Regions from separate parts of the Parabacteroides caeci genome, predicted to be linked through region 2. Evidence: riboswitches for the same ligand, from Rfam matches in the RefSeq annotation. Region 2 holds a riboswitch; the other holds the start of a gene.

Region 1 (16,338 bases), on a different contig from region 2:
ACGTGACGTCTCTGGAACTGTTCGACGCGATTGCAAAGAGTAATATTAATGTAGGGGGAGATGTGATTACCAAAAGTTCGCAGGCTTATGTGGTACGCGGTATCGGACTGATTAACGATACGAAGGAGATTGAGAATATCGTAGTCAAGAACATCAACGGCACACCTATCCTGGTGAAACATCTGGCAAACGTTCACGAATCGAGCTTGCCCCGGCTGGGACAGGTGGGACGCATGGAAGAAGACGATGTCGTGCAGGGGATTGTCGTCATGCGGAAAGGAGAGAATCCGGGCGAAGTGATTGCCGCCCTGAAAGAAAAGATAGCGGACATACAGGAAAATGCGTTGCCGGAAGATGTGCGGATTGTGTCATTCTACGATCGCGAGGACCTGGTGGACCTGGCGGTGCGGACGGTGACGCATAACCTGGCCGAAGGTATTTTGCTGGTAACTTTCATTGTGTTGATTTTTATGGCAGACTGGCGTACAACGGTGATTGTATCCATTATTATCCCGTTGGCGCTGCTCTTCGCTTTTATCTGTCTCCGGGCGATGGGAATGAGTGCAAACCTGCTTTCGATGGGGGCAATCGACTTCGGTATTATTATCGACGGGGCGGTCGTGATGGTGGAAGGGTTGTTTGTGGCTCTCGACCGGAAGGCGCGTGAGGTGGGAATGCCTGCCTTCAATGTGATGAGTAAGATGGGACTGATTCGCCAAACAGCGAAAGACAGGGCGAAGGCGGTGTTCTTCTCCAAGCTAATTATTATTACGGCACTGGTTCCGATATTCGCTTTTCAGAAGGTGGAAGGGAAGATGTTCAGTCCGCTGGCATATACGCTCGGGTTTGCCTTGCTGGGGGCTTTGATATTTACGTTGACATTAGTCCCGGTGCTTTCTTCGATGCTGTTGAAAAGGAATGTGCGTGAAAGGCATAATCCGTTTCTGGCGTGGATAAACCGGGTATCCGTTTCTATATTTGACCGTTGCCATGCACATAAGAAGACAACTATTGGTATCGCTTCGCTGGTGGCTGCCGTTGGTTTATGGTGTTTTACTTTGCTGGGGACTGAGTTTCTTCCGCAGCTGAACGAAGGTTCTATTTATATCCGTGCCACGTTGCCGCAGAGTATTTCCCTGGATGAGTCCGTTAAGCTGGCAAACCGGATGCGTCGCGAACTGGCGTCGTATCCTGAAGTGCGGCAGGTGCTTTCACAAACGGGCCGTCCCAACGACGGAACGGATGCGACAGGCTTCTACAATATCGAGTTTCATGTAGACATTTATCCTGAAAAGGAGTGGACCAGCAAATTGACTAAGGCGGGATTGATTGAGAAGATGGAAGACGACCTCGCTATCTATCTGGGCGTAGACTTCAACTTCTCCCAACCTATCACCGATAATGTGGAAGAAGCTGCCAGTGGCGTGAAAGGTTCGATCGCTGTAAAAGTGTTCGGTAAAGACTTGTACGAGTCGGAAAAGAAAGCCGTCGAAGTCTTTAAAGTCCTGGAAACCGTCGAAGGCATCGAAGACCTGGGAGTCATACGTAATATCGGACAACCGGAACTGCGTATCGAACTCGACGAATCGCGCCTGGCCCGTTACGGAGTGGCAAAAGAAGATGTGCAGTCCATTATCGAGATGGCGATAGGGGGTAAGAGCGCCTCGTTGCTTTACGAAGACGAACGGAAGTTCAATATCATGGTACGCTACGAATCAGCCTTCCGCCGCAGTGAGGACGAGATAGGAAAGATATTGGTTCCGGCCCGCGACGGGACGATGGTACCCATCAAAGAGTTAGCCGATATCCATACGATAACCGGCCCGCTGATTATCTATCGCGATAACCATGCCCGTTTCTGTGCCGTTAAATTCTCCGTCCGTGGCCGTGATATGGGTACGGCAGTAGCCGAAGCACAGCAAAAAGTCGACCGGCAGGTGAAGTTGCCGGAAGGCTATACCTTGAAATGGACGGGTGATTTTGAAAACCAGCAGCGTGCTACGAAACGACTGGCACAGGTGGTTCCGGTGAGTATTGCCATCATCTTCGTCATCTTGTTCGTGCTGTTTGGCAATGCCCGCGATGCCGGATTAGTGCTGTTGAATGTACCCTATGCGGCGGTGGGAGGGATTGTCGCCCTTCTGCTTACCCGCTTCAACTTTTCGATTTCGGCAGGTATCGGTTTTATCGCGCTGTTTGGTATCTGTATCCAGAACGGGGTTATCATGATTTCCGATATAAAAGGTAATTTGAAAAACCGCACACCTTTGCCGCTGGCTGTAAAACAAAGTGTGAAAGACCGTGTCCGCTCCGTGCTCATGACGGCTTCGATGGCAGCTATCGGACTGATGCCTGCCGCCCTCAGCCACGGTATCGGATCGGAAAGTCAACGCCCGTTAGCTATCGTCATCATCGGCGGACTGATAGGGGCTACTTTCTTCACGCTCTTTGTCTTCCCGCTTATGGTGGAAGCCTTTTACAGCCGGATGCTGTATGATAAAGATGGAAAGTTATTACAGCGTAGATTGTAAATCGTATATTTGTAATCTGAACGACATAAATAGCAAATCAGATGGCTAAGATATTATTGGTAGAAGATGAAGTGAATATCGCCTCTTTCATAGAGAGGGGGTTGCAGGAGTTCGGTCATGAAGTAAGCGTGGCTTATGACGGTATGGCGGGTTGGGAGTTGTTGCAGAAAGAGAACTTCCAGCTTTTGATACTGGATATAATCATGCCCCGGATGAACGGGTTGCAATTGTGCCGCCAATACCGTCAGTTGTACGGATACCAGTCGCCTGTGGTTATGTTAACGGCGCTGGGTACGACAGACGATATCGTTAACGGTCTCGATGCCGGTGCAGACGATTACCTGGTCAAACCTTTCAGTTTTCAGGAACTGGAAGCACGTATCAAAGCTCTTCTGCGGCGGATTGGAGCGGAGACAGCCACGGCTTCCTTGCGTTGTGGCGACCTAAGTCTCGACCCGACCAGTCACCGGGCATTTCGTAACGGTACGCCGATAGACCTCACGGTCAAGGAATACCGCCTGCTGGAATATTTCATCCTGAATCAGGGTACGGCCTTGAATCGCCTCACCCTGCTAAAGCATGTATGGGATAAAGATTTCGATACTAATACAAATGTAGTCGATGTCTATGTGAATTACCTTCGCAGTAAGATAGACAAGGACTTCGACCATAAGCTGATTCGTACCGTTGTCGGTATCGGTTATATGATGGAAGCATGAAAACAGGGAATAAGATAGCCTTCTTCTATACGGCGATGACGGTGGGTATCATTGCCCTTGTCACGATTGCCTTTTACTTTATTGCGACAAACTATATCAGCCGCCTCTATTATTCTTATTTGACGGAAAAGGCCTATGCAACAGCCGAAAAGCATTGGGAGAAGGATGAAGTGGACGAAGAAAGTTATGCCCGGATACAAAAACGGTATGAAGAGACTTTACCCGTTGCCACCGAGATATTACTGAATGCGGACAGTGTGGCAGAGACGCATGTAACGTTGGTCCGTTATATGACGGAAAAAGAGATTGAACGGTTATATAGGGGCGAGGTAATCACTTTCCATGAAAAGGAAAAGGTCGGAGCAGCACTTTATTATCCGGATAACGAGGGTAATTTTATTGTCCTTGTTATCTCCAACAACCAGTATGGCGGGGATATCCAGCAGCGTATCGGTTGGTTGCTGCTGGCTTTGATTGTTATAAGTGCGGTACTGATTTATTTTGTCGGAAAGCTCTATGCAATCCGTATGGTCGACCGTATTGACGCTGCTTATCAAAGTGAGAAGGCGTTTATCAGTAATGCCTCACATGAACTGAACAATCCGCTTACAGCCATACAGGGAGAGTGTGAGATTAGTTTGCTGAAAGAACGTACTCCGGCAGAATACCAGTCCGCATTAAAACGCATTGCTTCGGAAAACAAGCGCATCATACAGCTGATGAAGCATTTACTTTTCCTGTCGCACGGGGATAAAGAGATACTTAAAAATGCGACCGAGACTATTATGCTGGCCGATTTCCTGATGCAGTTTGTCGATAACCGTATCAAGTTCACGACAGATACTTTTGCCTTCTGCCTGACGGCAAACCCTCATTTATTAAAGATAGCCATCAGTAATATACTGAATAATGCCTGTAAATATTCAGGGGAAGAACCGATCGAGATGCGTTTGATGGGGTCGGTCCTCGAAATAAAAGATACGGGAATTGGCATTCCGATGGAAGAATTGGAGCGTGTCTACCAGCCTTTCTACCGTGCCTCCAATACCCGAGAGTTTTCCGGACATGGTATCGGACTTAGTTTGTCATTGCGCATACTGACGACCTATGGGGCTAAAGTTACGATTGATTCGGAGCTGAATAAAGGGACAAATGTTATCATAGACTTTGGATAATAATAGTTCTCCTCTCATTTGTTTATTGGAAAAGAATCTTTATCTTTGACGCAATGTTTAACAACTAAAAACTTCGTAACTATGAAAATGAAAGAAAGGACAGGAAACTATTTCCTTGATATCTCTAAATTAATATTTGGAGGTATTATTCTCAGTGGCATTGTGAGTGAACCTATAAACAGATGGGTAATGTATACTCTGGCTACTTTTTTCTCATTATTTTTAATGACAATGGGATTTGTTATACTTAGTAATTCGGATAATAAAGAAAAGGAGAATTAATTATGAATATATATGTATATATCACAGCATTAGGGATGGTTCTCATTGGCCTGTATTTTGTTTGGCGGGAGAATAAAAGAGAGCGCAAAGCCGAACAAAAAAAGCAAGAGTGTAATAAGCAACAACCTGAAGATTAAGAAACGCGAAGAAAACAAAGACATTAAGAAGGCTATAGAGGCTTTTCATCCGGTCCGGCTAAGTAATATTTAGCCGGACCAGTTATTTTCAGGTCTTCGGGACGTACTCCTTCCGCTTCTTCGGGAGTTATCAGTCCGCGGTCGATGAGACGATTTATAATTACATTATAAAATTCAGTATAATATGGTTTTAACTGTAATCCGTCAAAGCAATACCGGACATGTTTCGGTTTGGGGATTATGCTGGCAAGGAAGATACATTCTCCCAAAGTCAAAGCCGAAGGTTCTTTGGCAAAGTAGAAATGCGAGGCTTCGGCGGCACCATAGATAAGCGGTCCCCATTCAACGATATTCAAATAGACTTCAAACATACGTTCTTTGGTGGTAAGACGGTTACTTTCTATCAACCAGACAATCAGCATCTCTTCCAGCTTACGGGCAATCGTCTTATTGCGGCTCAGGAAAACGTTTTTCACCAGTTGCATACTCAGCGTACTTCCGCCACGGGCAAAACGCCGTTCTTTCAGGTCGAGAATCAGGGATTCACGTATCGCGCTCGGAATAAATCCGTTGTGATGAAAGAAACCGGCATCTTCGCTCTGCATAATAGCTAAAGGCAGATAACGGGATACGGCCTGGAAAGGACGGAAAGAGGGATTGCTTTCGCCAATCTTAAATGTACGGACTGGCTCTCCGTTTTCATAAGCCGTATATTCAAACGGCTCATTCATCTTCCTCAGGTCGGTGTTTCCGTATTGGACAATCCGGAAGTTACGGGCAGTAAGCGATGACTCCAGTTGCAGGCTGTCCAACAGGGCTAAATCCATGTCTAATAGGAAATGATACGACAAAGTACCGTCAGCCCTCAATCCTTCCAGGTTGTAGAACAGACCTCGGGGTAAGGAAGCGAACAAATCATTGGCAGGAAAATCCTGTTTATTTACGGAAGCTATAATATGCCAGTCCTGATTTTTCTCAGTCTTCAGATAGGGATGGAAATCCAGCCGGTTGAAGTTGATTAGAGAAGCGCTGTCCAGCTCCAGATAATTCTTTCCGATATTCACCAGGCAGTCGAGCGTGGCCCGGTCCAGTAGAACCGTATCGGGAGAGATACGTTGTTGATGAAGTGTCAGGCCGCTGATATGTGCCTGTCCCCGAACGGTATGCAGGTCACTCTTTTTCTGTATCTGCTCCAGTTTAAAAGCCAGCGTGTCAAACTGTATCTGTGCTCCCCAGCGGTAATTCAGGAAGGGGAGGGTAATCTTTGTATTCTCCCGGGCATGCAGTCGGGCCTCTATTTTCTTTTCTTTGTCCTGTAATGAACCTTCGCAAACCCACTCGCTTTGGATACCGTTTTCCGTACTTCGTATTCCGGTGGTGAAATTATTGTCTTTTATCATCAGGGAAGGAATCTCAATAAGAAGTTCGTCTCCTTTATTCTGATAAGAGACGCTCAGGTTTCGTAAAGTAGCGTTATCGGGAAGCAGTTTGAAGAGCAGGCCAAATATTTTGCCTGTTCTCTGTGCAAAATTCCGTTCAGCCCCGGATTGAACAGGAGCTTCCGGAGCTGTTGCTCCATGATACAGAAATTCAAAATTTGAAGTATTGTTATTCTTTATGAAAGAGACATTCAAACCCTCCGCCTCAATGCTTTTTACCGATATCTTAAAAAGGAAAAGTTCGGAAAGTTCCAGTTTAATCCGGAAAGAACGGCTTTGCAGGAAAGTATCTGCATCCAGCGGGATTACAGATACTCCATCGATTTGTATACCGCTCAGGCCGAGCATATGTATATCGTCATAATGAATGGATAACCGGCGTGCTTCCTCTATCTTATCCAGTTTACGGTCTATATATTTCCGTACGAACAGATTCCGTGCGGAAAACAAAAGAAGTACCAGAACAGTTAAAAGAATGACACCTGTTGCAATTCTTTTCCTAACAGGTTGATGCATAATTTCTTTTCGTTTAAAACGGGGTAAAAGTAATGCTTTTTCTCAACATTCGATATGTTTAATCTGTTTTAATAAAAAACAAATAATATGTCATACAAGATTGCATTTTTTGGAGCTAAACCATACGATATAGCTTCTTTCGATAAAGTAAATGAAAAGTATAATTACGATATCAAGTACTTTAAGGGTCACCTTAATCCGAACAACGTTGTCCTGACGCAGGATGCCGATGCTGTCTGCATCTTTGTGAATGATACGGCCGATGCGGCTGTTATAGATGCGATGGCCGATAACGGGGTCAAACTGTTGGCTTTACGGTGTGCCGGTTTTAATAATGTAGACCTGGAAGCGGCTAAAGGTAAACTTCCGGTTGTCCGTGTGCCGGCTTATTCTCCTTACGCCGTAGCCGAATATTCCCTGGCTCTGATGCTTTCGTTAAACAGGAAAATCCATCGTGCTTATTGGCGGACACGTGACGGCAATTTCTCGCTGAATGGCTTGATGGGATTCGACATGCACGGAAAGACCGTCGGTATTATCGGTACCGGAAAGATTGCCAAGATATTGATACGGATATTAAAGGGACTGGGTATGCATATTCTTGCTTACGATGTTTATCCGGATTATAAATTCGCGGAAGAGGAAGGAATTACTTATACGACGCTGGATGAATTATACAAAAATTCGGACATTATCTCGCTTCACTGCCCGCTGACGGAGCAGACCCGTTATATCATTAACGATGATTCAATCGCTAAGATGAAAGACGGCGTAATGATTATCAATACCGGCCGTGGACAGTTAATTCATACGAATGCCCTGATTGAAGGACTGAAAGAAAAGAAGATTTCGGCAGCCGGATTGGATGTGTACGAAGAGGAAGGGGGGTACTTCTATGAGGATAAATCCGACAAAATTATTGACGACGATGTGCTGGCGCGTCTATTGTCTTTCAATAATGTAATTGTCACCTCTCATCAGGCCTTCTTTACCAAGGAGGCAATGCATAATATTGCGGAAACGACCTTGCAGAACATCGAAGATTTCCGTCAAAACCGTCCTCTAGTGAACGAAGTTATTCTGTAAACAGACTATTTTTTATCGCTGATTTATTATAATTTTGTGGCCATTGTCCGGTGTGAGCCAGGCAATGGCTTTTTAAATTTAATAATTATGATAATAGATAATCAGACAGGACTTGTATTGGAAGGCGGAGGGATGCGTGCCACTTTTACGGTCGGAGTATTGGACTGTTTTATGGACCACAATCTCTGGTTCCCTTATACGATAGGGGTATCGGCAGGAGCCAGTAACGGCATATCCTATGCGTCCCGGCAGAGAGGACGTTCGCGTTTCGGCAATATAGATTTATTGAAAAAGTATAATTATATCGGTCTCCGCCATTTTCTGCGCGGCAAGGGATATATCGATATGGAATATTTATTCTATGTCTATCCTGATAAATACTATCCGTTGGATTACGATACTTATTTCAAATCGAAAGAACGTTTCGTGATGGTTACCAGCAACTGTCTGACCGGGAAGGCGGAATATTTCGAAGAGAAGAAAGATAAAAACAGGCTGGTAGATATTTGTTGTGCCTCCTGCACGTTGCCGGTTCTTTGTCCGGTTGCCTATGTGGACGGCGTCCCGATGGTCGATGGCGGAGTTTGTGATGCTATTCCTATCCGAAGAGCTATTGATGACGGTTTCCGGAAAAATGTGATAATCCTCACAAGAAATAAAGGATACCGTAAAAAGGATAAGAACTTTTATCTGCCGGGATTCATTTATAAAAAATATCCGGCCATACGGGAACAGCTCAAACTGAGGTATAAACGTTATAATGAAGTACTCGATTATATCGACCAACTGGAAGCCGAAGGTAAAGCATTCGTGATTCGTCCTGAAAACAAAATAGAGGTAAGCCGGACCGAAAGTAATCCGGAAAAGCTGGAGGCGTTATATAACGAAGGGTATACATTGGCGGCAAGGTTGTTTTCAGAAAAAAAAGTAGCAGTCCGGTAGCCGGACAATCGTTTTTAAAGAAAAAAGTAACTGTCCGGAAACCGGACAATCATTTCTGAAGAAAAAAATAGCTGTCCGGAAGGCGGACAACCATTTCTGTGACAAAAAGTAATCGTCCGGAGGGCGGACAGTTATTTTTGTCAAAAAAAATGATCGGCCGCCCTCCGGACGATTGTTTTTTTATCTAAATGATATTTTCCGGAGTGTCATTTCGATTGATTCCATTCATAGTTTTTTTTATTCCTTGCACTCTTTATGCAGGTCTTTACTTAAACGCATGGCGCAGAAGTTCGGACCGCACATCGTACAATATTCCCCGTCGGTAACAGCGCTTTCCTTATAATATTGCAAAGCCCGTTCCGGGTCGAGTGACAGGTTGAACTGGTCTTTCCAACGGAAATCAAAACGTGCCTTACTTAAAGCGTTGTCACGGACCTGTGCTCCGGGATGGCCTTTTGCCAGGTCGGCGGCATGGGCAGCTATCTTATAAGCAACCACTCCGTTGCGTACATCTTCTTTGTTTGGCAATCCCAGGTGTTCTTTCGGTGTTACATAGCAAATCATAGCTGTGCCATACCAGGCAATTTGCGCGGCACCGATAGCCGATGTAATATGGTCGTATCCCGGGGCGATATCCGTTGTCAACGGGCCTAATGTATAGAACGGAGCACCGTGGCAGGCATATTGCTGTTCTTTCATATTCTCATGAATCTTGTTCATCGGGACATGGCCCGGACCTTCGATAATAACCTGAACGAATTTCTCCCAGGCAATCTTTGTCAATACGCCCATCGCATGCAGTTCGGCAAACTGCGCTGCATCGTTGGCATCATAGATGGAACCGGGACGAAGACCGTCGCCGATAGACACAGCAACGTCATATCTGCTCAGAATATCGCATATTTCTGCAAAATGGGTATACAGGAAGTTCTCTTCATTATGCAGCTGCATCCATTTAGCCATAATGGAACCACCACGCGAAACAATACCTGATAAGCGGTTCGCTGTCAAATCGATATGTTTTTTCAATAGTCCGGCATGAATGGTGAAATAGTCCACACCCTGTTCAGCCTGTTCAATCAATGTATCGCGATATACTTCCCAGTTCAGATCTTCTACATTTCCGTTCACTTTCTCCAAAGCTTGGTAAATAGGAACTGTTCCCATCGGAACCGGACAGTTGCGGATAATCCATTCACGTGTCTCGTGAATATTGTCACCCGTCGAAAGGTCCATCAGGGTATCGCCACCCCATTTACAACTCCACACCGCTTTTTCAATCTCTTCACTGATACCGGAAGACAATGCCGAATTACCGATATTGGTATTTATTTTCACCAAAAACTTCTTACCGATAATCATCGGTTCCGCTTCCGGATGGTTGATGTTGGACGGTATGATGGCACGTCCGGCAGCAATTTCTTTACGGACAAAGTCGGGAGTGATATAAGATTTCAGTCCCAATGCTTCGATTTGCTGGTTTTCACGTATGGCCACATATTCCATTTCCGGAGTGATGATACGCCGTTTGGCATAATACATCTGGGTGATATTCTTACCTTCTTTGGCCCGGTAGGGAAGGTGACGTTTCGGAAAACGTATCTCATCCAGACTTTTATCTTCCAGACGGGCACGGCCATACTCGGAAGACAACTCGCTCAGTTGTTCGATATCCTTACGTTTCGAACACCATTCTTCGCGGATACGGGGAATACCGGCATTTATATCTATATTTATTTTAGGGTCGGAAAAAGGACCGCTTGTGTCATAGACAATCACCGGATTGTTTTTCTTAAAAACTTGCTCTCCGTTTTCGTCGATAGTGACGGTATCCAGAAGTTTGATTTTACGCATACCCACTTTTATCTTGTTGATTTCGCCCGGGATATATATCTTTTCCGATGCGGGATAGGTAATACGCATGTTTTTCTTGCTTGCCATTACAGTATATTTAATATTTATTTATCTCATTAATAAAACGACGGGTCTCTTCTACGGGGTCTTCTGCATGGATGATGGCTCCCGATACGGCTATTCCGGTAATTCCGGTCTCCATTAACGGGGCAACATCTTCCAGGCAGATTCCTCCGATTGCAAATATCGGAATTTTATAGCCAGCCTCCTTACATTGCTGCACTATTTTTCTGTATCCTTCCAGACCGAGAACGGGACTGAGTTTCTTTTTCGTTTCCGTATAACGGAATGGCCCAAGGCCGATATAGGAAGCTCCTTGTCCGACAGCACGCTCGATATCTTCAAAGGTATTGGCGGTGGCGCCGATATAGAAGACTTCGTCCGGAAATAACTGCTCTTTTGCCATTTCCCATGCGGCGGATACTGATATATCTTCTTTCCCCAGGTGAACAGCATTCGCCCCGCATCTCAAAGCAATCCGTGCATTATCGTTTATACAATAGATACATTTGTTTGTATGCTCATTGATTAGTTGCCCGATTTCCCTGGCTGCAAAGATATTCATGTTCCCTTTCATCCGTAGCTGTACCCATGAACAACCGCCGTCAAGAACCATTTTGACTTCTTCCCGTTCTGTGTATTTAGAAGTACCGTGGGTTATAAACATCAGGCGTTCACCACTGCCTTGTGGAATAAATTGTCCTTTATCTTCGTGCTTGCGCAAATGATATTCTATTGCCATATATCCAATTGTTTGTATCGTTTTATTATAGATGTTTCGTTTGTTACAGAAGGGTCTTTGCCCCATAAAGCTCCCAGAATAGCGGCTCCTCCGAAATGTAAGGAAGCAATCAGCGGAATGTTCTTTTCTTCTATTCCGCCCAGGGCGATTACCTTTTCGTTGATTATGCCCGAAGCTGCCGCCTCCCGTAATGTCTCTATCGGAAAGCCGTTTCCGTATCCCTCTTTGGATATACTTTGAAAGATGGGACTCAGAAATACATAATCCAACTGTTTGTTATCCTGTACTTCCTGCAAGGAATGGCATGAACGGCTTATGCTTCCGGTAAAACCTTCCGGCAGGATATTATTCCGGCTGTTCAAATGGATGCCAGCCAACCGGTATCCGGCTGTGAGTTCAAAATGTTCGTGCAATACAATCCGTGAATGATATTCGGCAGGGATAGCGTCCAGTAAGAGACGAAACCTGTCGATGTCACTCTGGGGTTTGCGCAGATGCAAGCGCTGCATTCCCTCCCTGAACAAATGGGTTATTATCCGGCTTTCCCCTTCAAAAAAGAAAGGAGTTGTGATTACGAACAGTTTCATACGATCCTTTTATCTCTTTATCTCTGTTTTTACTAAAGGAACCGGAGCGAAGAAATGGTTCAAGGGACCATGCCCGTGTCCTGTCCGTACATCTTTCCCTTCTGTAATTGCTTTTGTTATATATTCTTTAGCCAGTCTGACGGCATCAGGCAGGCTTTTACCTAAAGCCTGGTAAGCGGCAATAGCGGAAGACAACGTACAACCGGTGCCGTGGCCGTTGAGCGTAATTACAGTTTCCGCCGAAAGCCGGAGAGGGGACGCTTCCGATACATATAATATATCAGTCATCTCTTTTCCTTTTAAATGTCCTCCCTTCATTAATACGGCATGACAACCTAAAGACAGCAACTTCTCTGCCGCCAGGCACATCTCTTTTTCGGAAGTTATCTTCATTCCGGACAGAAATTCAGCTTCATCGATGTTGGGTGTGACCAACGATGTCCGTTTGAACAGTTCGCGGACAATGATGTCTATGGCATCATCCTGCAATAATTTGTTACCGCTGGTCGAAATCATCACCGGGTCCAGGATAATACGCGACGGTGAATAAGTATCGATTGCATTTACGACGATTTCTGCCGCTGTTTTATTATGCAGCATTCCGATTTTGACTGCATCGATGGTAATATCTTGAAAGACCGCATCCAACTGGCCTTTCAAGACTTCCGGAGAGACGGCTTGTATGCCTCTGACACCTTGTGTGTTTTGGGCCGTAATGGAGGTGATTACGGAAGCTCCGTAAACTCCCAATGCCGAGAATGTTTTAATATCTGCCTGTATCCCGGCTCCGCCACCGCTGTCGGAACCGGCAATGGTTAACGCAGTCGGATAACGATAAAATGTATCTGTTTTCATATTCACATACCAAAGGGGGGAAAAGCCTTGTCTGTCTTTCCTACGGCGGCATTACCCGCATCAGGTTCACAGGGTATAATCTCAGCCCGTTTACAGTATGGCACCCCTTTTCGTGCACAAAGGTAGAAATATTGACAAGAGAAAACAAAAGTGAATTGTTAAATTTAAGAGTGAATTGATAGGTTTAAAGAAATAATCCAGTATATTTGCACGTACAATTCCGGTTATAACAGCTTTTCATCCGGGTTGTATTTCCTTTTGCCATAATAGTCATAAATAAACAAATCATGTTGACAAAAACAGGCTTGTATGTTATTACTGGTGGACCTGGAACGGGTAAAACATCATTAATTGAAGAACTTAAAATTGTTGGATATCAAACAGTAAAAGAAGTAGCACGAGATATTATCAAAGAACAACAGCTACAGGGTGGGAACGCATTACCCTGGAAAGATACCGGTTTATATACCAGTATGATGCTGGAACGTTCCGTTGAATCATATCTGGCTCATAAAGAAAATGAAGGCATATTATTTTTTGACAGAGGAATCCCTGATACACTGGCATATGCAAGGTTGATTGGGTTAACCGACCGGAAGGAAATAGAACTGGCCGTCGATAAATACAGGTATAGCAGGCAGGTATTCATACTTCCTCCCTGGGAAAATATATACCATACGGATAAAGAACGTAAACAATCATTTAATGAAGCGATAGATACATATAATGTAATGAAAGATGTCTATAAAGATGCAGGATATACGTTGATTGAAGTCCCGAAACTTCCCGTTACGGAAAGAAGGAATTTTGTTATTAGTAGTATAAATTCATTTTAAAACATCTATTTTGGGTCTTTTAAATGTGATTTGTTGTCAATTGGAATATAATCGGTTCAATTTGGAACATTCATAAAAAAGAATCTGTTATAATTTTGCGGAGTTTAACGAGGGAGTTAATAATAATGGGGAAAAAGATTGTTTTTATTCTGGCATTTGTTTTGGTTGCATTTGCATCAAAAGCCCAGAACACTATAATAAGCGGAATAGTAACGGACTCTATCACGGGAGAAACGTTACCATATGTTTCAGTCATACTGAAGGGTACAACTATCGGAACGACAACCGATGATGACGGTAATTTTTCATTAACCACATCATCTAATGCACGGACTCTGTCTGTCTCATATCTGGGATATGCCGAAAAAGAATTGAAAGTGGCTATAGGTAAGAAGAATTATTTTAAAATTCCTTTGGCCCCTTCCAGTATTGATTTGGGTGAAGTCATTGTAAAGCCGAAGAAAGAGAAGTACAGCAAGAAGGAAAATCCGGCCGTGACTTTTGTTAAAAATGTGATTGACTCCCGGGAGAGTAATGATCCTCGCAATCATGACTATTTCAGTTATAGTCAATATGAAAAGATGATTTTTGCGATGAATGATTACCAGCCGAAGCCTAAGAAAGAGAATGGAAAAGGCGGGAAATTCGACTTCCTGATCGATTATATCGATACGCTGGATATCGGAAAGACTATTCTACCCGTTTCTGAAAAGGAAAAGGTGGAAGGCATCTTTTACCGTAAAGATCCTAAAGTAGAGAAAAGGGTTGTGCTGGGAGCAAAGGCTGCCGGTGTAGATGAGATATTTTCTCGTGATGGTATGCAACAATTCCTGGGGGAAGTATTCCGGGAAGTCGATATCTTTAAGAATGATATTCCACTGTTCCTGCAACGTTTTGTGAGTCCGCTGTCCACAATAGGACCTAATTTCTATAAATATTATTTGCTCGACACATTGGAGGTGAACGGACAGCAGTGTGTAGACCTGGGGTTTGTGCCCTTCGTATCGGAAGGATTTGGTTTTACCGGACATCTGTTTGTTACACTCGATTCTACCTTCTTCGTACAGAAAGCTATTTTAAATGTACCGAAGAATATCAACCTGAACTTTGTCAGCGGAATGACGATCGAACAGACATTCAAAAGGACAGAAGATGGTACACGTATTATTACTAAAGATGATATATCCGTAGACTTTAAACTAACGGAAAAATCCAAGGGTATGTATGCCCGAAGATTGAACATATACAGCGATCATTCCTTCCTTCCTCCTGAAAATCAGGAGATATTCAAAGAGAGTGCCCCTGTGATAACTTTACAGAACGCTTATAAGCAACCTGAAGATTTCTGGGATCTGAACCGCCCGGAAGAAGCCGGAACACGAAAACAGAACACGGTTGAAAAGCTGATGGCCAAACTACGTGCCGTTCCCGTTTTCTATGTTACGGAGAAAATCATTACGATCCTTACTTCCGGTTATATAGGGACTAGCACGGACCCTGTAAAGAATAAGTTTGAGTTCGGACCGGCTAATACCTTTATCAGTGGTAATGCAATAGAAGGTGCCCGTTTTCGTGTTGGGGGAACAACAACTACTGCTTTCAGTAAACATCTTTTCCTGGAAGGTTATGCTGCCTACGGAACCACTGACAGAAAGCTGAAATATGACGGATTAATTGAATACTCTTTTAATGACAAGAAAGAATACCGTAAAGAATTTCCGGTTAATTCTATCCGGTTGCAATACACTTACGATATCAACCAGTTGGGACAGCAGTATATGTACACCAATAAGGATAACCTTTTCCTTGTCTGGAAGCGACAGAGAGATACCCGGGCTACTTATCTGAGGAATGCTGAACTGGCTTATTACCGGGAACATTATAACGGAATCGCTTATGGTGCGACTCTTCGTAACAAAAAAGAGATTGCAACGGATTATGCGGTTTTTGACAGGATCGAAGCAGATGGGCATATTACGCCGGTCAAGTCTTATTCGATGACGGAAATGGAATTCAAATTCCGTTATGCTCCGAACGAGAAATTCTATCAGACCCGTAATTATCGTTATCCGATCTCCTTTGATGCTCCGATAATTACATTGAACCATATCACAGCCCGAAAAGGTGTGTTAGGGGCCGATTATACATATAACCGTACCGATTTGGGTATTCAGAAACGTTTCTGGTTCTCAGCCTTCGGATATGTCGATATTATCGGTAAAGCAGGTAAGGTGTGGGACAAAGTTCCTTATCCGTTATTGATATTGCCGAACGCGAACTTATCCTATACAATCCAGCCTGAATCATACACCAATATGAATGCGATGGAGTTCATCAGCGACGAGTATGCATCCTGGGACATTACTTATTTTATGAACGGACTTCTTTTGAACCGTCTTCCCCTGATAAAGAAACTGAAATGGAGAGAGGTTCTTTCATTCCGTGGAATGTATGGTCATCTGACCGATAAGAATAATCCTTATTATGGCGGCAAAGATTTGTATTTGTTCCCGGAAGGTTCTTATACATTGGGTAATACGCCTTATATGGAAGCCGGAGTAGGTATTGAGAATATCT
Region 2 (16,338 bases):
GATAAAACCAAGACAGTGAAGTATGTAGCCCGTCCGTTGATGGCAGGTACAGTAGGTTATTCCGCTCTTTGCGATCAGGTAACCAAGGTTGGTATGGCGCCTCGCGGCGTAGTGAAAATGGTGACCGACGGTCTGATCGATGCGATCATGTGGAATCTGGAAAATCATTTGTCGGTGAAGCTGGGTGATTTTGGGACGTTCCGTCCAGCTTTTGGTAGTAAGAGCCAGGATACGGAAGAGGCTGTGAATGCGGAAACTTTGCGTCATCGTAAAATCATCTTTACTCCGGGTTCTTATTTCAAGGACATGCTGAGCGAAGTAAGCATCCAGAAGTTCGAAATCCCCAAAACCGATGAAACCGGCGGTTCTCAGGGCGGCGGTTCGGAAGACCGTCCGGAGATCGAATAGGTTTCGCTGGAGTAAGTGACGTATTAAAGTATCTAAAATATTGCTGTTTCAGAGAAGCAGTGAGAACAGGAAAAAAGCTTCTTCTATGAGTTTTTATTGAGGTCAATGCTTTGTTTATTAGAATGTTATTGTGTTTTGATATCCTGTTCTTATTGCTTTTTACCCCTTTGAGCATAGTATATCTTTGCAGTGTAATCGATTATTTATTGAAAACAAAGAATTCATTATATCCTTTTTTATAATCATTTAATAATAACTAGTATGGCATTAAAGTATGTAGTCAAGAAAACTGTTTTCGGGTTTGATAAAACCAAGGCAGTGAAGTATGTAGCCCGTCCGTTGATGGCAGGTACAGTAGGTTATTCCGCTCTTTGCGACCAGGTAACCAAGGTTGGTATGGCGCCCCGTGGCGTAGTGAAAATGGTGACCGATGGTCTGATCGATGCGATCATGTGGAATCTGGAAAATCATTTGTCGGTGAAGCTGGGTGATTTCGGGACGTTCCGTCCTGCTTTCGGCAGCAAGAGCCAGGATACGGAAGAGGCTGTGAATGCGGAAGCTTTGCGCCATCGTAAAATCATCTTCACTCCGGGTTCTTATTTCAAGGACATGCTGAGCGAAGTAAGCATCCAGAAGTTCGAAATCCCCAAAACTGATGAAACCGGTTCGGGCAGTGGCGAAGGCGGTGGTTCCGACCGTCCGGAAATCGAATAGGCACAATTCTTTCTCTGATTAACAAAGCAGGCACGAACCGGATAACGGGGTCGTGCCTGTTTTGTTTTAGTAAATATTTATGTGTCTCATACATTCCTATTCGAAAAAAATCACCATATTTGCAGTATGAGCAATTGGGAAAAACAGCAGGAAGTAAAGAAAGAAGGACGGGAAAGGGACAGATCTCGTAGAGAGAATCTGAGTAAATTCTTCTATGACTTGGCTAAACTGACGTTTGCTGCTATTGTTTTAGGTGAAATGTTAGTTTTACAGAAAGACATGGCAGATCCTATGAGTTGGTATATGATTTGTGTAGGAATTTTGCAAACATATATATTAGCGTATATTGGAAATAAAATATTAAAGTGAAATGATATGAACGGACTAGCATTATTTTTTACAATAGGTTGTGTTGTTGCCGGTGCTTTTTTAGCTTGGCTTTATACCAAGCCCGGCAAAAAATGGCTTGAGAATTTGTAACGGAATTTTCTCTTATATAGAATAGATAAACTATAAGAAACTCCGGGAAGTATCTGTAACAGGATATTTCCCGGAGTTTTTTTATGCCTTTTTCAACTGCTATCTATCGGCAATCCTATCCGAAAATGAGAGCTCAGGTGGTGTTTCTATCAAAACCGGCTAATTTGGTAGAAACACCCTATCAACTTGAAAGACTTGCCTATTATTGGGAATAAAGTAAATAACTACTTTTGTAAACGTTGAAAATCTTTCTTTTTAATTAGATTTGCAGGGTAAATGAAATTATAATAATAATGTATATGAAAAAAGTACTTTTCCTCTTTTTGCTTTTGGCAGGTATGACGAATGTCTATGGACAGAAGTTTGCGGTGAAGTCTAACTTGCTTTACGATGCTACTGCTACCATTAACCTGGGAGTAGAGGTCGGATTGAGCAAAAAGTGGTCACTGGATTTGTCCGGTAACTATAACGGCTGGATGCTGGGAGACGAAGCTCGTTTTAAACATTGGCTGGTACAGCCGGAAGCACGTTATTGGCTGTGCGAGAAATTTAACGGACATTTCTTCGGTGTGCATGCTCATTATGCCGATTATAATGTGGGCGGCCTGAAGATTCTGGGTGATAATATGGAAAATCACCGTTATCAGGGACATCTGTATGGGGCAGGTCTGTCGTATGGTTATCAGTGGTTGCTGAGTAACCGGTGGAGTATGGAAGCTGTGATCGGTGTGGGTTGGGCACATCTGGAGGACGACAAGTATCCGTGTGCTGTTTGCGGCTCTATCGAGAAAAGCCGTACCAAGGATTATTTCGGCGTGACAAAAGCAGCTCTTTCCTTTATTTATTTCTTTAAATGATCGGGACAATGAAAAACAGAAAGAATATCTATATTGTAGCCGCTTTGTTGGTGGCCGGTGCGGTTCCAACAGGAGCGCAAACGGGAAACAGTCCGATCAGTGTCGCTTGCAACGACCTGATGCAGAAAGGGGATTCACTTTATATCGATGCAACAATCCGGGTGAAGGGTGACCTGATCGAATCGCGTAAGTCATTGACATTGACTCCGCTGTTGGAAAGTGCAGACCAGAAAGAAGGACTTCCTTCCATCTTGCTGAACGGGAAGAACCGTGCAAAAGTCTATAAACGCGAAGTGGCGTTGAAGAATTTGCAGGATGAACCGCGTTATCAGGTGCTTCGTGCCAGTGATGCTTCGGAACATGTGATCCCTTACAAAATGACGATCGCCTGGGAACCGTGGATGAAAGATGCCCGTTTTGTATTGGCACAGGATCTGTGCGGATGTGGAAAAGAAGAAGCAGTGGGTCCGTTGCTGATCGCCGATAAGATCCGTATGGCACCGACGGAACGATATAAAGTGCAGCCGACACTGGCATATATCTCGCCGGAGGCTGAAACAGAGAAACATCGTGCCGAAGTGGGAACGGCTTATCTGGATTTCCAGGTGGGTAAATCGCAGATCTTGCCTGACTTCCGTAATAATGCGTCTGAATTGGATAAGATCAACAGTACGATCCGTTCGGTAACGTCGGACAAGAATATCACTCCGAAGGGTATTATATTGAAAGGTTATGCTTCGCCGGAAGGTTCGTATGCTTCCAACGACCGTTTGTCGGATAATCGTGTGAAGGCATTGCGCGATTATATCCGTTCGAAGAATGATTTCCCGCAGAGTTTCTTCACGCTGGAAAACGAACCTGAAGACTGGGCCGGTTTCAAAGCGCAGGCAGAGGCAGACTATGATATGCCGGCACGCGATGAAGTGCTTAGCATTATCAACAGTGATTTGCAGCCCGACCAGAAAGAGACTAAACTGCGTGCTTTGAAAGGCGGATCTGCTTTCAGCTATGTATTGAAAAATATCTTCCCGTCGTTGCGCCGTTCGGAATATCGTATCGACTATACGGTCCGTGAGTTTACGGTAGAAGAAGGTCGTGAGATTATCAAGACCCGTCCGCAACAGTTGAGTCTGAGTGAAATGTTTGCCGTAGCCAACAGCTATGAAACGGGAAGCAAGGAATATAACGATGTATTTGAAATTGCTGTACGCATGTACAGTTCTGATCCGGTGGCTAATCTGAATGCTGCTAATATCTCTATAGGAAAAGGCGATTACGAATCCGCTAAAAAATATCTGTCGAAAGCAGGTAATTCGGCTGAAGCAATCCATGCCCGTGGCGTTATAAAATTAATTGAAGGTGATCTTGACGGGGCGGAAACTTTGCTGAAACAGGCAAAAGAAGCCGGTGTGATAGACGCAGCAGCTAATTTGAGAGAATTACAGAAGAAAAGAGATGACAATGCTTTATTTGATAGTTTCAACATGCATAATTGATATGTATACCGTGTGGAATTGTAATAAATAGAGTCTATTTTTGCATCAGAATGATTTATGGAAAAGCATAAAAATAATAATATGGAACATGCTGCACAAGTCGAATACGTTTTAGTAAACGAGATTGACAACCAGAACGGAGTGCATCTGTATCTGGAAGGAAATAAATGGTGCGCCTATGAACGTTCCGCTTATTATCTGGCTCAGTTGAAAGTGCCGGTTGTAATAAAGAAGGAAATAGTTCGTGACGGATATGACGTGATTCTGTTGAAAGCTTTTTTTGAAGTGGACGACATGCGTTTGCCTCTTGCTCCGAAGACTATTTTGAAACAAGTGGCTGACGACAAGCTCTTATTTCAGTTGAACGATCAGATCGATGGCTTCCCCGAATGGAAGGCTTGTCAGCTGAATCAATTACCAGCATAAAAGGTGAAGCCGTGAGGCTTCGGTTAAGTATACTAAGTTGTAAAATTGAGGGTGTATTAAGTCCCCGGAAGTGAGTGGTTATCCTTCCGGGGCATTTTTTTTTAATTGAAAATTATGCGGGGGACTGGAAATAGACGATTAATCGGGCATCGGGGGATAAGGTGAGGGTAAACTCGGTTTCCAGGGCTTCGTTGAGGGAGCCTTGCCACCAGGATGTCAGGCGGCGTCGGGTGATGGGCCATCGGAGGCCTTCGGTGGTTATTTCTCCGCAGGGATACATGGAAAAGATGGATATTTGCTGGCCGGGTGTGCATGGTAGCGTTGTTGTCCGGAGGACGGGGATGAAGCGACCGTAATCGGAGAGCATTTCCACGACTTCGAATAGAGGGGCAAAGTCTGTCAGCAGGGAGATGTTTCCGAGCGTATGGTCTTCGCGAAGTCCCGTAGCTCCGAGAATCAGTACTTTCCGGTAACCGGAAGCGTGGGCGAAGCGTACAGCCTTGGTTAGGTCGTTTATCTCCTGATCTTCCACGGTATGGATACGGTCGGCATATAGCCGGAGCATTTCCGGAGGAATACTGTCCAGGTCGCCGACAATGGCCGACGGGACCAATCCCCTTTCATGAAGGTTCTGCACGGCCCCGTCGCAGGCAATGATGACGGGTGTTGCTTTTAATAATTCCAACGGCCCCGCTGTTTGCGGAAAACTGCCGTTAGCCACTACTACACAATCATATAATGTTTCCATTTGTATTTATTCCTTTCTTTAAACTTTATTCTTTTAATTCAGCTTCAATTTCTTCTATTGAAGGCAGGCTTCCCTTGAAATCTTCCGGGCATAGGCGAGTTAATTCGTATTCTGAGACACCGATGGGCTGACTAATTCCTTTCAATGAATATTCGGCAATAAAGCTATCTTTATTTTTACATATCAGTAAACCGATTGTTGGATTATCTGTCTGATGTTTTAATAAATCATTTACAGCAGTCAGGTAAAAACTTAATTTACCGGTATATTCTGGTATGAAATCGGTTGCTTTCAACTCGATAACAATATAACACCGTAATTTCAGATGATAAAAGAGTAAATCCAGATAAAATTCTTTATTACCTACTTTTAAAGGTATCTGGCGGCCAACGTATGCAAAACCGGCTCCTAACTCAATTAAAAATTTCGTGATATTGTCGGTTAAGGCATTTTCCAGTTCGCGTTCTTTATAGCTATCTGTAAGTGTAAGAAAATCGAAATTGTAAGGATCTTTTAGTAATTCCTGGGCCAGGTCACTCTGGACTGTTGGTAATAAGCGGGAAAAATTTGATACGGAATGCCTTGTTCGTTGGTAGTCTTGTTGTTTGATGGGTTGATCCAGAATACTGCGGCTCCAGCTATATTCGATGGTTTTATGGATATAGAACATAGCTTCTTCTGTGGATTTGCATTGAGCAATAATACGAAGATTATGGCCCCAGGGGATTTGGGATACTAACTCTTGAATATTAAATATATTTTCTAATTGGCCAACAACTTGTTGGCCAATTGTAATGTCTTTATAATAAAACAGATACCATTGTTTTATGTATTTGATATTGCTGATAGAGAAACCTTTCATATTAGGAAATTCCTGCTGTAGATCTGAACTTAATTGTTTTATCAAGCCATCCCCCCACTGTGATTGTTCCTGTTTGGAAACAATTTCCTTTCCAAGTTCCCAATATAGATTGATTAATTCTGCATTAACTTTCAGAGCCGCTTTGATTTGGCTGTTTCGTATACGGAATTTAAGATCGGTGAGCCATTGCTTGTATTCAATGTCAGATTTAAGAATTACATTCATAAGGTTTTGTTTTTTATAAGTTTGTAATACCTCACAAATGTAGAGTTTATTTTCAACATTTCATATCCGTTCTTTATTTATTCCTTTCTTTTTCCAGGTGAAATATCCGACGATGGCCAATATTGCGTAGCAAATGTACAAAAACATGGTTGGATAGAGGCCACGGAGGTAATAAAGATAAACGGATATGCAATTGACGATTACCCAGAAGATCCAGTGTTCGATGATACGGCGGGCCAGCATCCAGGTGGCTACGATGCCGACGGAGGTGGTGAAGGCGTCGCCCATCGGGATGGGGGAGTCTGTGAAGTTATGGAGTACGTAATATAATAGGGCGTATATAGCGAGGATAGCGGAAGCTATCCCTGCTATATACGGCCAGGTGATATGACGGTAGAAAATCGGGTCATCGGAAACTTTCTCTTCGGTGACGCTTTTTTTCGTGCAGGTCCATTTTTTGAAACCGTAAATGCTGATGGCAACATAGTAGATATTCAGTCCCATATCGGCATATATCTTTGAGAAGAAAAAGACAAATACGTAGACCAGGGAGGTGAGGAAGCCTACCACCCACATCGCTTTATGCTGCCTGATCTCTAATAACAGGTAGAGAAAACCTGTAATGACACCGAAATATTCTAATAGTTGCTCCATAATTTATATTTTTCTAGAACCTGATTGTTACTCTGGCCATGGCGTTTGTGCCGGCTTGGGTGAAATAACCGTCGTCTTTGTTGACGACACCTTTGCTGATGTAGGTATATACCCAGGCGTTTGTTTCATATTTCTCGTTGAAGAGGTTGTTGATGGTGACGTCGACGCCGATCTCCTTGACGAACTTCGGTTTGAAAACGTATCCGACACGCAGGCTGTTCACGAAATAGGGATCGATGGAACGGTCTTTGGTGGAGGTATTGTCGATGTATTGACGGCCTACAAACTGTGAGTTGAAGCTGGCGGAGAATCCTTTCAGGTTGAAATCGAACATGCTGTTGGCGATGATACCGGGAGAGAAGGCGATGTCGGTCGTTCCCAGATAATAACTTGCCTGGCCTCCGTTATCGAAGTCATCTATATAATGAGTAAAATTCTTTATTTTGTTGCGGCTCAGGGTGACGTTTCCGTTCCAGTCCAGCCAGTGGGTGATACTTACGCCTCCGGTCAGTTCAATTCCCATGCGGTAGCTGTCTTTGATATTGCTGGTCAATGCTTCACCGATTTCGCTGATTTTTCCGCTCAGGATCAATTGGTTGTTGTAGTCCATAAAATAAAGATTGGCTCCGACGCGGAAACGCTGGTTGCCGAAGCTGTAACCGACTTCGTAGTCGTAGAGTGTTTCGTGGGAAGGACGTTCGTTGGCCGCGGCTTCCGTAAAATTGTCGCGATTGGGTTCACGGTTGGCGACGGAGAAAGAGACGAAAGCATTATGACCGCCTTTCTGGAAATTGATACCGGCTTTCGGGTTGAAGAAGTTCCAGTATTTGTTGACGTAGATTTCCTTACCGGTATTGTCGTCGCTTCCTTTGATCGTATAGTGGATGCCGCGGTATTGTAGGTCGAGGTATCCGTTCAGGTAGGGGTGGAACCGGTAGTTACCCTTTACGTAAAAGTTATAATCCAGTTTGTTCCCTCTGTTACGGTAATATTCGTAGTCAGGCGAGGGGAGTGCTTCTGCATTTTTGACCCACATGACACGGCCGAAATGGTCGCCTACATATTTATTGACAGCTGAACCGAAGCTTATCTGGAGACGTTCGGAGCGATAGTTCGCACTGTAAACGACACCGTAAAAGTCGTTGTCCAGCCATTTGCGGCGGACGAGGTCGGAACTGACGATTGTGTCGCCTTTCCCGTTGATATAAGACTCGGGGAGTTTATATTTTGTAAATTCTTCATTAGGCTTATAGTCTTCGTAATATCCTTCTCCATGTGTGTAATGGAGAGTCAGGTTCATATTCCACAGGTCGCTCAGTCGCTGGCTTGCCATCAGGTGGTAGTTTTGCTGCCGGTAATTGTCTGTCTGGTTGTCGTAGAATTTTTTAACGCCGTTCTCTTCATATTCTCCGCAAGGGTTATAGGTCCGGTCGCTGTCCAGGTAAATGGAAGGGACACCGTTCCAGGCCTGATACGTTTTCTCTATATTGCCGAATGTCTGGAAGCGGATCAGGGTGTTATCGCCGTAATAGGTGGCAGAACCGAAATAAGAGTGCATATTGGCTGTCGCCCGGTCGATGTATCCGTCGCTTTGGACGTTGGAGTAGCGGGCGTCGAAAACAAAATGATCCCGGAGTACCCCGGTTCCTATTTTGACTGAGTTTTTGACGGTTCCGAACGAACCTGCCGAAAGGCTGTATTCGGCATACGGTTTCAGGTCCGGCTTTTGCGTTTGCATGGCGACGGTGGCACCGAAGGCGGCGGCTCCGTTGGTCGATGTCCCGGCTCCCCGTTGTATCTGTATGTTATCGACGGAAGATGCGAAATCGGACATGTTGGCCCAGAAAACGGTGTGCGACTCGGAGTCGTTGACCGGTACGCCGTTGACCGTGATGTTGATGCGGTTGGCGTCTGTGCCGCGGATACGGAAGCCCGAATAGCCGATACCTGTCCCGGCGTCCGAAGTCATGATGACGGAGGGGGATTGGGAGATGAGGTAGGGGATACCCTGGCCGTCGTTTTTACGGCTGAGTTCGTCTTTGGATACTTCGCTGTAAGCCACCGGAGTACCTTTGGCTACTTTAGTGGCGGTGACGACTACTTCGTCCAGTGATAAGTCACGTGAAATTTTGAGAGAATCGACAGGGTCGGGACGGTTTCCCGCTGCTGCGAATGTTGCCAGAGATCCGGCACAAATAATCAATACACTTTTCATCCTTTTTACCTTAATGTTTAAAAACCTGATAAATGAATAGGAGAGGTGTGTTGTGTGAAGAAGTATACCATGTTTTACAATTCCCTTCGCCGGCATTATCCGTATCAGGTAATATGGGTATAATCTCAGCCTGCGGCACGTACTGTATCGGTACGTGGCAAGCACCCCTTTGTATTCGGGGAGCAAAGATAGGGAAAGTCAGGGAATTGTACAAATGGAAAAAACCGCCGCGAATCACTTCGGGGCGGTTTCGACTCCACAATTTTCCATCAATTATGTTGTAATTATTTACTGTGGATATCTCTCTGTTTATTTGTTATTCAATAGTGGTGTACCAATTGCTCTTCATCCAGTTCAAAGGAGCGTACCAGCTGTCTTCCTTACCTCCCAGATGGGCATTCAGGTTGGCTGAGTTATAGTCCTTTTCGTCAGACGGATACTGGATGCGGTCCAGAGGAAGCGGAGTTGCGACAGACTGCGGGTCGCGTTTGAAATAGATTTCCGGATATCCGGTACGGCGGACAACGTTCCATGCTTCATATTCCTGAATGGCACCGTGATGGATCCAGCGCTGTGTTAGGATGCTCTTCTGCGGGTTACTGGCATCCCATTGTGTTTCGGCATATGCCTCTACTACAGCCGTAGAAGGAGGTGTCAGCGCGTCACGATAGGTACCGGTTGAATTCAAATCGAAATAGAATTCAGTGGAAAGTTTTATACCGTTGATATATTCGCTCTTGGCATTACCGGTAGCCCAGTTGTTGGCATAGGCTTCCGCCTTCATGAAAGCAACTTCGGCTGCTGTCATCCAGAGTCCCGGGAATCCGGGGTTACGGGTGAAGGTCGATGTATCCAGGGCTGCGTAATATTTAGCCGTACCATGCGTAGAGATACTCATATTCGTTTCCTGTTCCGTGAGTGTTTCAGACGGATCGAGGCCGATATATTCGTTATTCCAGTTGCTGTCATACAAGACTTCCAAACGTGGGTCCGGATTATTGGTGTTGGCATTCAGTGCACGTTGCATTGGACCGGACATGCGGTTGTAAGTTGAATTCTCGATTGCGTTTTGCAGGTCACGGTCAAAATCGAACTGGTCATCGTCGGTTTGTGTCACTGTGATATTATCAGAGTTTAGATCTACCATCGGATAAGTACCGGGATTTTCCAACATCGTTTTAATCGCAGCACGTGCCTCACTTACCAGGTCGCCGTTAGAAGCCAGGTGAGTAGCTACACGTAAACGCAGGGAATTCACATATTTACGCCATAAGGTGATGTCACCGTTGTTCACATAGTCTTCTGCATTCAGGTAAGTACTGGCATTGGCTGTAAGCGAACGTCCGTTGAGGTATGTGTTGACTTCGTCCAGGTCGCTCAGGATCATTTTATACAAGTCGATATCCGAATCGTATTTGGGTTTGGAAGCTTCTACGTCTCCTGTTGCCCATAATGTGCCGGCTTCAGAGAATGGTACTCCACCCCAGGCGGAACAAACTTCATAAAGTTGCTCTTCCATTACTGTACGTCCCAGCAGATAGAAGATACGATAGTCTTCTTTTTCTTCTTCCGGAAGGTTATTGAATTCGGTTTCCAATACCCTATACTGGGTGACAGTGTTGTAAAAGTTTCTCCAACGTTCGTTGAAATACCCCTGACCGGTACCGGCAAAACGGTCTTTACTGTTTGTATGACCGATTATTCCAGAGAAGAGACCGGAAGTAGTGGAAGATACATAATATCTGTAATAGACTGGATTCATCCATGTATTAGAGGCTTGCCATACCCCAACCATCAAGGCCGGGCATGATACCGTCTGTGTCTTTGACGGGTCCTGATATTGATCCGTGAATTTGTCGTCACTACAGGAAGACGTTGCCAGAAGGGCAGCACATCCAAGTGCGAGTGCATATATTTTTTTCATAAATCTTTCAATTTTAATATTCTATATTATTTTTCGTCAATTAGAAGCTTGCACGTAATGAGAAGCCGAATGAACGTGTTGTGGCTGTTGAACCACCAATCTGTGCCTGCGTGATCCAGGTTGTACCGTCTGTACATTCTGCATCGAATTCTTTCAGGCTCTTATAGAAGTAGAATAGGTTACGACCGTATACGGAAACCATCAGGTTCTTACAACCGAATTTGGAAGTGATGTTTTTCGGTAATCTGTAACCAAGGCTCAGTTCACGCATTTTTACATATGAATTCTTCTGTATTGCGTTTTCATAAGTGATGTTTCCGGAATATCCCCAACCGTATTGGTTGTAATATGATTCACCGGCAGTGATGATCGTTTTGTTTTCAGAACCGTCTTGTTTAACACCCGGCTGGATTACACCGTTATCGTAAACCATGTTACCGTTTACTGTAGATCCGGCAGGTTGGTCTGTCAAATGACGTTTTGAAGGGTCTGACAGGTCGTTTCCGTCTGCATACCAGGTAAGACCGCCACGTGAAGCATCACGGTTATCCAATGTACAATCCAGGATACCGAGTTCGGTCATATACTGGTAAGGCAAGTTCAGTACGTCACCACCAATACGGAAGTCGATAGTGGCATCCAGATAGAAATCTTTATAGCTCAATGAAGTGCTGATACCTCCGACAACTTTCGGCATGGCGTTACCTGCTCTCTGGCGTTCTGTATAGTCTACGATATACAGACCGTTATCGCCAACGACTTTGTTTCCGTTCTCGTCTTTTACCGTACCGTAAACATACCAGTCACCCATCGGGCGTCCTACTCTGGATTGCAGCACTGCGGCTCCGTTATCTACTGTAGAATGGTCGATAGAGTTGATGCCGTCTATCAGTTTCGTTACTTCGTTCTTGTTCCATGACCAGTTGGCGCGAATATCCCAGTTCCAGTCTTTAGTCTGGATAACTGTACCGTACATAGACATTTCAACACCGGCGTTCTTTAATTCACCGACATTCATCCAGATGGAAGTACCTCCTGAAGATGCTGATGTTGTAGTCTGAAGGATCTGGTCTTTTACTGTATTCTGGTAATAAGAAAGTTCGAAGCCCAAACGGTTGCCGAGGAACTTGTTTTCCCAACCCAATTCGAATTCGTATTTCTGTTCCGGTTGTATCTCATTGTTTCCAAGTGCCTGTGGGACCTGATTGTAGATATAACTGCCTACAGCGCTCTGGTTGTAACCGGTAGCTGCTTTATATATTTCCGGGGCGTTACCTACAACACCGTAGCTAAGACGAATTTTACCATAATCCAGCCATTCGGGTTTATTATCTTTCAGCAAAGATGAATAAATGACGCTACCGTTCACAGAAGGATAAACGAATGTGTTGGATCCGGGGTACAGTGTAGATGTTTTTTCCTGACGCACAGTTCCTTCCACATAAGCCCAACTGTCATAACCGAAAGAAGCTGTAGCAAAGAAGGCTTGTTTTAACAGCGATGCTTTTTTCATCGATGGATTTGCCGGTGTTAATCCGGAAGAGTTCAGGTGGAACCAGTTTTCAACACTCAGACCTCCGCGGGTACTCACTGAGGTGTCGAACTGACTTTCCTGGCGGGCAGACCAACCTGCGGTTGCAGCAACATTGTATTTTTCAGCAAATGTACGGTCAAACATCAACATGATATCACCATAATAGATCTCATACTTGGAGTTTTTCAATGTATAGGCTCCGGTATAGTTACCCGGCTGTCTGAATACGTTTGGCGTTTCCGTTGAGTTCTTATTCTCAATTACATTGTACGTCAAGTCTGTTGACAGACGGCCTCGCGCGGTCAAACCCGGAATGATTTCCCAACTTGGCGTTACACTCGCGATGAAACGGTTATTGTCTTCCAACTGTTCTTTACCTAAGATATTCCAGAAATACTCTGAAGACATCTGATAGTTGGCCGGATTCCAGTCCCAGGCTTCATCGGGTGTCAGTGTATTGCTGGTATAAGGGACGTTCATGTATCCCAAACTGGTAACAGTGCTGTTCTTCATTGCTGCGATGTCATCATATCCGGTGAACATACCTGCATAGTTTGTCAACAAGCGGCTGATACGGTAGGCACGGTTTTTAACATGCTGGCGCATATAGTTCGCCGAGTAATCCACTTTTAAGTTTTTCAGGATATTGGCGCTACCAGAAAGAGCAAAGTTGTGCTTGTTGTTGTGCGAGTTCAACTGTGTTGGCGTATTATCCATATAGGTATAGGAGAAACGCAGGTTGCCTTTTTCCGTTCCGTTGGTGATAGCCAGGTTATAAGTCTGGTTGATACCTGTCTGGAAAACATCGTTCCACTGGTTGTGGTCGATAGGCGCGTGAGTACGAATTGCCCCGTTATAATTGTATAATTGGGTGGTATAGTCGTATGGACGTCCCCATGAATAATAGGTATTACGCGGAGAGATTACCTGGTTCCCGTTACGGTCTGTACGGGTATTCTGGAAACCGGTTTGCTGTTCGAATTCACTTGCGGTGGCCAACAGGGCATTGTCGTATCCCGGACCGAATTCTTTCTGGATGCTCGGCATGTAGGCTACTTTGTCAAAGCTGACATTTGCACTGAAGTCTACACCGAGACCACTCTGGCCTTTACCGCTTTTAGAGGTAATCATCACAACACCGTTGGCTGCTTCAGATCCGTACAGGGCAGATGCGGCGGCACCTTTCAAGATAGAGATGCTTTCGATATCTTCCGGGTTGATGTCCACCATACCGTTGGATTCTACACGCTGGTTAGTCCAGTAACCGTCTTTGTTGGCGTCGCCGTTATGGATGGGCACACCGTCCATTACGATCAGCGGCTGTGTCGTACCGGTGATAGAAGACAGACCACGTACGGAGATGGATACGGAGGAAGTACCACCACCCGGAGCTGCCTGGATGCGCACACCTGAAGCCTTACCGTACAATGATGTAGCGAAGTCCGGAGTACCCGTTTTGATCAACTCTCCGGCATCGATTGTACTTACGGCATAACCTAGTTTTTTGGCGTCTTTCTTGATACCCATGGCGGTAACGACTACCTCGTCCAGTTTTTGAGTATCTTCAGCCAGTAGGACTGATAAGGAAGATTGACCGGTGTATGTCACTTCTTTTGTTGCATACCCGATGAAAGAAATCTGGATGACGCTTCCGTTCTTTACATCGTTCAGGCTAAAACTACCTTCTGTGTCGGTAATTGTGCCGTTTGTGGTTCCTTTCACAACTACAGATGCTCCGGCGATCGGGCCGAATTCATCTTCTACGGTACCGGTAACTTTCCCGTTCTGCTGGGAAATCGCGGTTTCATGCTTCTCTGGCGCAAAGTCAGCGGATGCACTTACGGGAAGTGTCATTGCTCCTGCGACAAGAATCAAGCTGACAGGTTTGAAGTTTTTCAACATAATAATTGATTTTATTAATAAATGAGGCGTTCTCTTTGTCCCCCTTCTTTTTCTTTTGCTCTATTTTGTTTAAAATGTGTATAGAAAACTTTAGATCCTGACGTTTAATAGTTGACGAATTCATAGTCCTAAAAGAACTCACGTGCTTTTATTATGTTGATAAGCTGGGTTTAATTTGCATATTATCAACTTGATAAACATGTGTTGGGCTTGGTGTGTATTCGACCTGTTGGAATTTGAAAAAATCAGAGATATATCAGAATGAAAAAATTAGTCCGTTTATGTCTGAATTATTGAAAAAAGCGCCTGTTTTTAACACAACTTCCCTGCTTTATGAAGAAAATTAACAGTTTACTCCCGGATAACAGATTGTTCTTCTACTGCGGTTCAATATTAATCTCTGAGCTGTTTTTTTGTAGCTATATTACATATCTATAGTGATTTATGGAAGATATTTATACTGCCTGAAAAGGTCGTGTTGTGCAATGTTTTCTTTTTTAACAATATGTATCGCTTTAATGTTTATTTTATATATTGATAAATAAATCTTCGCGATTTTTAGGATTGAGATATGAAAAAATATTATTTACGGTTAGTTAGGGGCATAATTGTTGGCGATATGTTAAAAAACGGACTATCAATCATTTTTTTTAAACAAAATGCAATATATTGAAACAATTATTCCATATATTTGCACTGTAATAATTGTATAGAGTTCTTTTAGAACTATGGTATATATCAATGAATTAAAGCCCTTTTCTGCCTTGTTTTTTATGTTTTCACCGGAATCCTTCCATTGTTTTAATTTCCTAAAAGATGTAACCTATATTAGGTATTGAGATAAAGAGAGTTTATCTTAGGCTGCAAAACGAACTTTTCTGATAAAAAGATTGTATTTGTTTGAAAACTCACTGATTATTTGTATATTTGCGGGCGATTAAGCGAAGATGAGGAGGGGGCGGGTAGTCCCCTTCTTTTGTTCTTAACAGTATGTTTATGATTGAAAAGGGAGTAATAACTCAGTTGGTTGAAGAAAAATTGGCTTCTTCCGACAATTATTTGGTTGACGTAGTAGTTAAGCCGGGAAACCTTATTATTATTGAGATTGATAATGATGAGGCAGTTTGCATTGATGATTGTGTGGAATTGAGCCGGTATGTAGAGGAGCATCTGGACCGGGATGTGGAAGACTTCGAGTTGGAAGTCGGTTCGGCAGGGGTTACTTCTCCTTTTAAAGTGCTTCGTCAATATGTAAAAAACATAGGGAACGAAGTGGAGATGCTGCTGAAAAGCGGTGTGAAACTGACCGGAGTATTGAAATCGGCCGACGAGAACGGTGCAGTAGTTACCGTTGAAAAGCAGGTAAAACCTGATGGTGCCAAACGTAAAGTTACTGTCCGGGAAGATCAATCCTATACATTCGATGAGATAAAATATACAAAATACCTAATAAGATTCAAGTAAAGAAAGATTATGGCCAAGAAAGAGGAAACAATCAGTATGATTGACACACTTGCGGAGTTCAAGGAGTTGAAGAATATAGATAAGGATACGATGATCAGCGTGCTGGAAGATTCCTTCCGTAACGTAATCGCTAAAATGTTCGGTACGGATGAGAACTACGACGTAATTATCAACCCTGAAAAAGGTGACTTCGAGATCTGGAGAAACCGCACGGTTGTGGCTGATGACGAACTGGAAGATTCGAATCTGCAACTTACGTTGACCGAGGCCCGTAAGATCGATGCCGACTGTGAAGTAGGAGAAGAAGTGACCGACGAGGTTCATTTCGCCGATTTCGGACGTCGTGCCATCCTGAACCTGCGTCAGACACTGGCTTCAAAGATTCTTGAATTGCAGAAGGATAGTTTGTATGCTAAATATAAAGATAAA

The links. A riboswitch is a leader RNA that binds a small molecule or an ion and turns the genes downstream of it on or off. The one in region 2 is predicted to bind thiamine pyrophosphate.
Region 1: another riboswitch for thiamine pyrophosphate. It lies ahead of thiD (bifunctional hydroxymethylpyrimidine kinase/phosphomethylpyrimidine kinase); the one in region 2 lies ahead of NBH15_RS03955 (TonB-dependent receptor).

What each region holds. Positions count from the first base shown of each region.
Region 1 covers NZ_JAMOKT010000030.1:21,204-37,541, forward strand. The annotation lists gene NBH15_RS15490 (efflux RND transporter permease subunit) at 1-2,531, shown strand, start outside; gene NBH15_RS15495 (response regulator transcription factor) at 2,573-3,250, shown strand; gene NBH15_RS15500 (sensor histidine kinase) at 3,247-4,425, shown strand; gene NBH15_RS15505 (DUF6722 family protein) at 4,507-4,707, shown strand; gene NBH15_RS29230 (hypothetical protein) at 4,710-4,844, shown strand; gene NBH15_RS15510 (biosynthetic peptidoglycan transglycosylase) at 4,877-6,799, opposite strand; gene NBH15_RS15515 (2-hydroxyacid dehydrogenase) at 6,887-7,885, shown strand; gene NBH15_RS15520 (patatin-like phospholipase family protein) at 7,973-8,827, shown strand; gene thiC (phosphomethylpyrimidine synthase ThiC) at 9,065-10,768, opposite strand; gene NBH15_RS15530 (thiamine phosphate synthase) at 10,779-11,483, opposite strand; gene NBH15_RS15535 (thiamine phosphate synthase) at 11,474-12,070, opposite strand; gene thiD (bifunctional hydroxymethylpyrimidine kinase/phosphomethylpyrimidine kinase) at 12,080-12,925, opposite strand; TPP riboswitch at 12,946-13,043, opposite strand; gene NBH15_RS15545 (AAA family ATPase) at 13,213-13,761, shown strand; gene NBH15_RS15550 (DUF5686 family protein) at 13,887-16,338, shown strand, end outside.
Region 2 covers NZ_JAMOKT010000005.1:59,918-76,255, reverse strand. The annotation lists gene NBH15_RS04000 (HU family DNA-binding protein) at 1-408, shown strand, start outside; gene NBH15_RS03995 (HU family DNA-binding protein) at 670-1,122, shown strand; gene NBH15_RS03990 (DUF6722 family protein) at 1,249-1,491, shown strand; gene NBH15_RS03985 (DUF3575 domain-containing protein) at 1,902-2,459, shown strand; gene NBH15_RS03980 (DUF3868 domain-containing protein) at 2,468-3,955, shown strand; gene NBH15_RS03975 (hypothetical protein) at 4,013-4,381, shown strand; gene NBH15_RS03970 (thiamine diphosphokinase) at 4,494-5,129, opposite strand; gene NBH15_RS03965 (PDDEXK nuclease domain-containing protein) at 5,155-6,216, opposite strand; gene pnuC (nicotinamide riboside transporter PnuC) at 6,277-6,870, opposite strand; gene NBH15_RS03955 (TonB-dependent receptor) at 6,884-9,085, opposite strand; TPP riboswitch at 9,149-9,264, opposite strand; gene NBH15_RS03950 (SusD/RagB family nutrient-binding outer membrane lipoprotein) at 9,402-11,009, opposite strand; gene NBH15_RS03945 (SusC/RagA family TonB-linked outer membrane protein) at 11,050-14,445, opposite strand; gene rimP (ribosome assembly cofactor RimP) at 15,442-15,909, shown strand; gene nusA (transcription termination factor NusA) at 15,919-16,338, shown strand, end outside.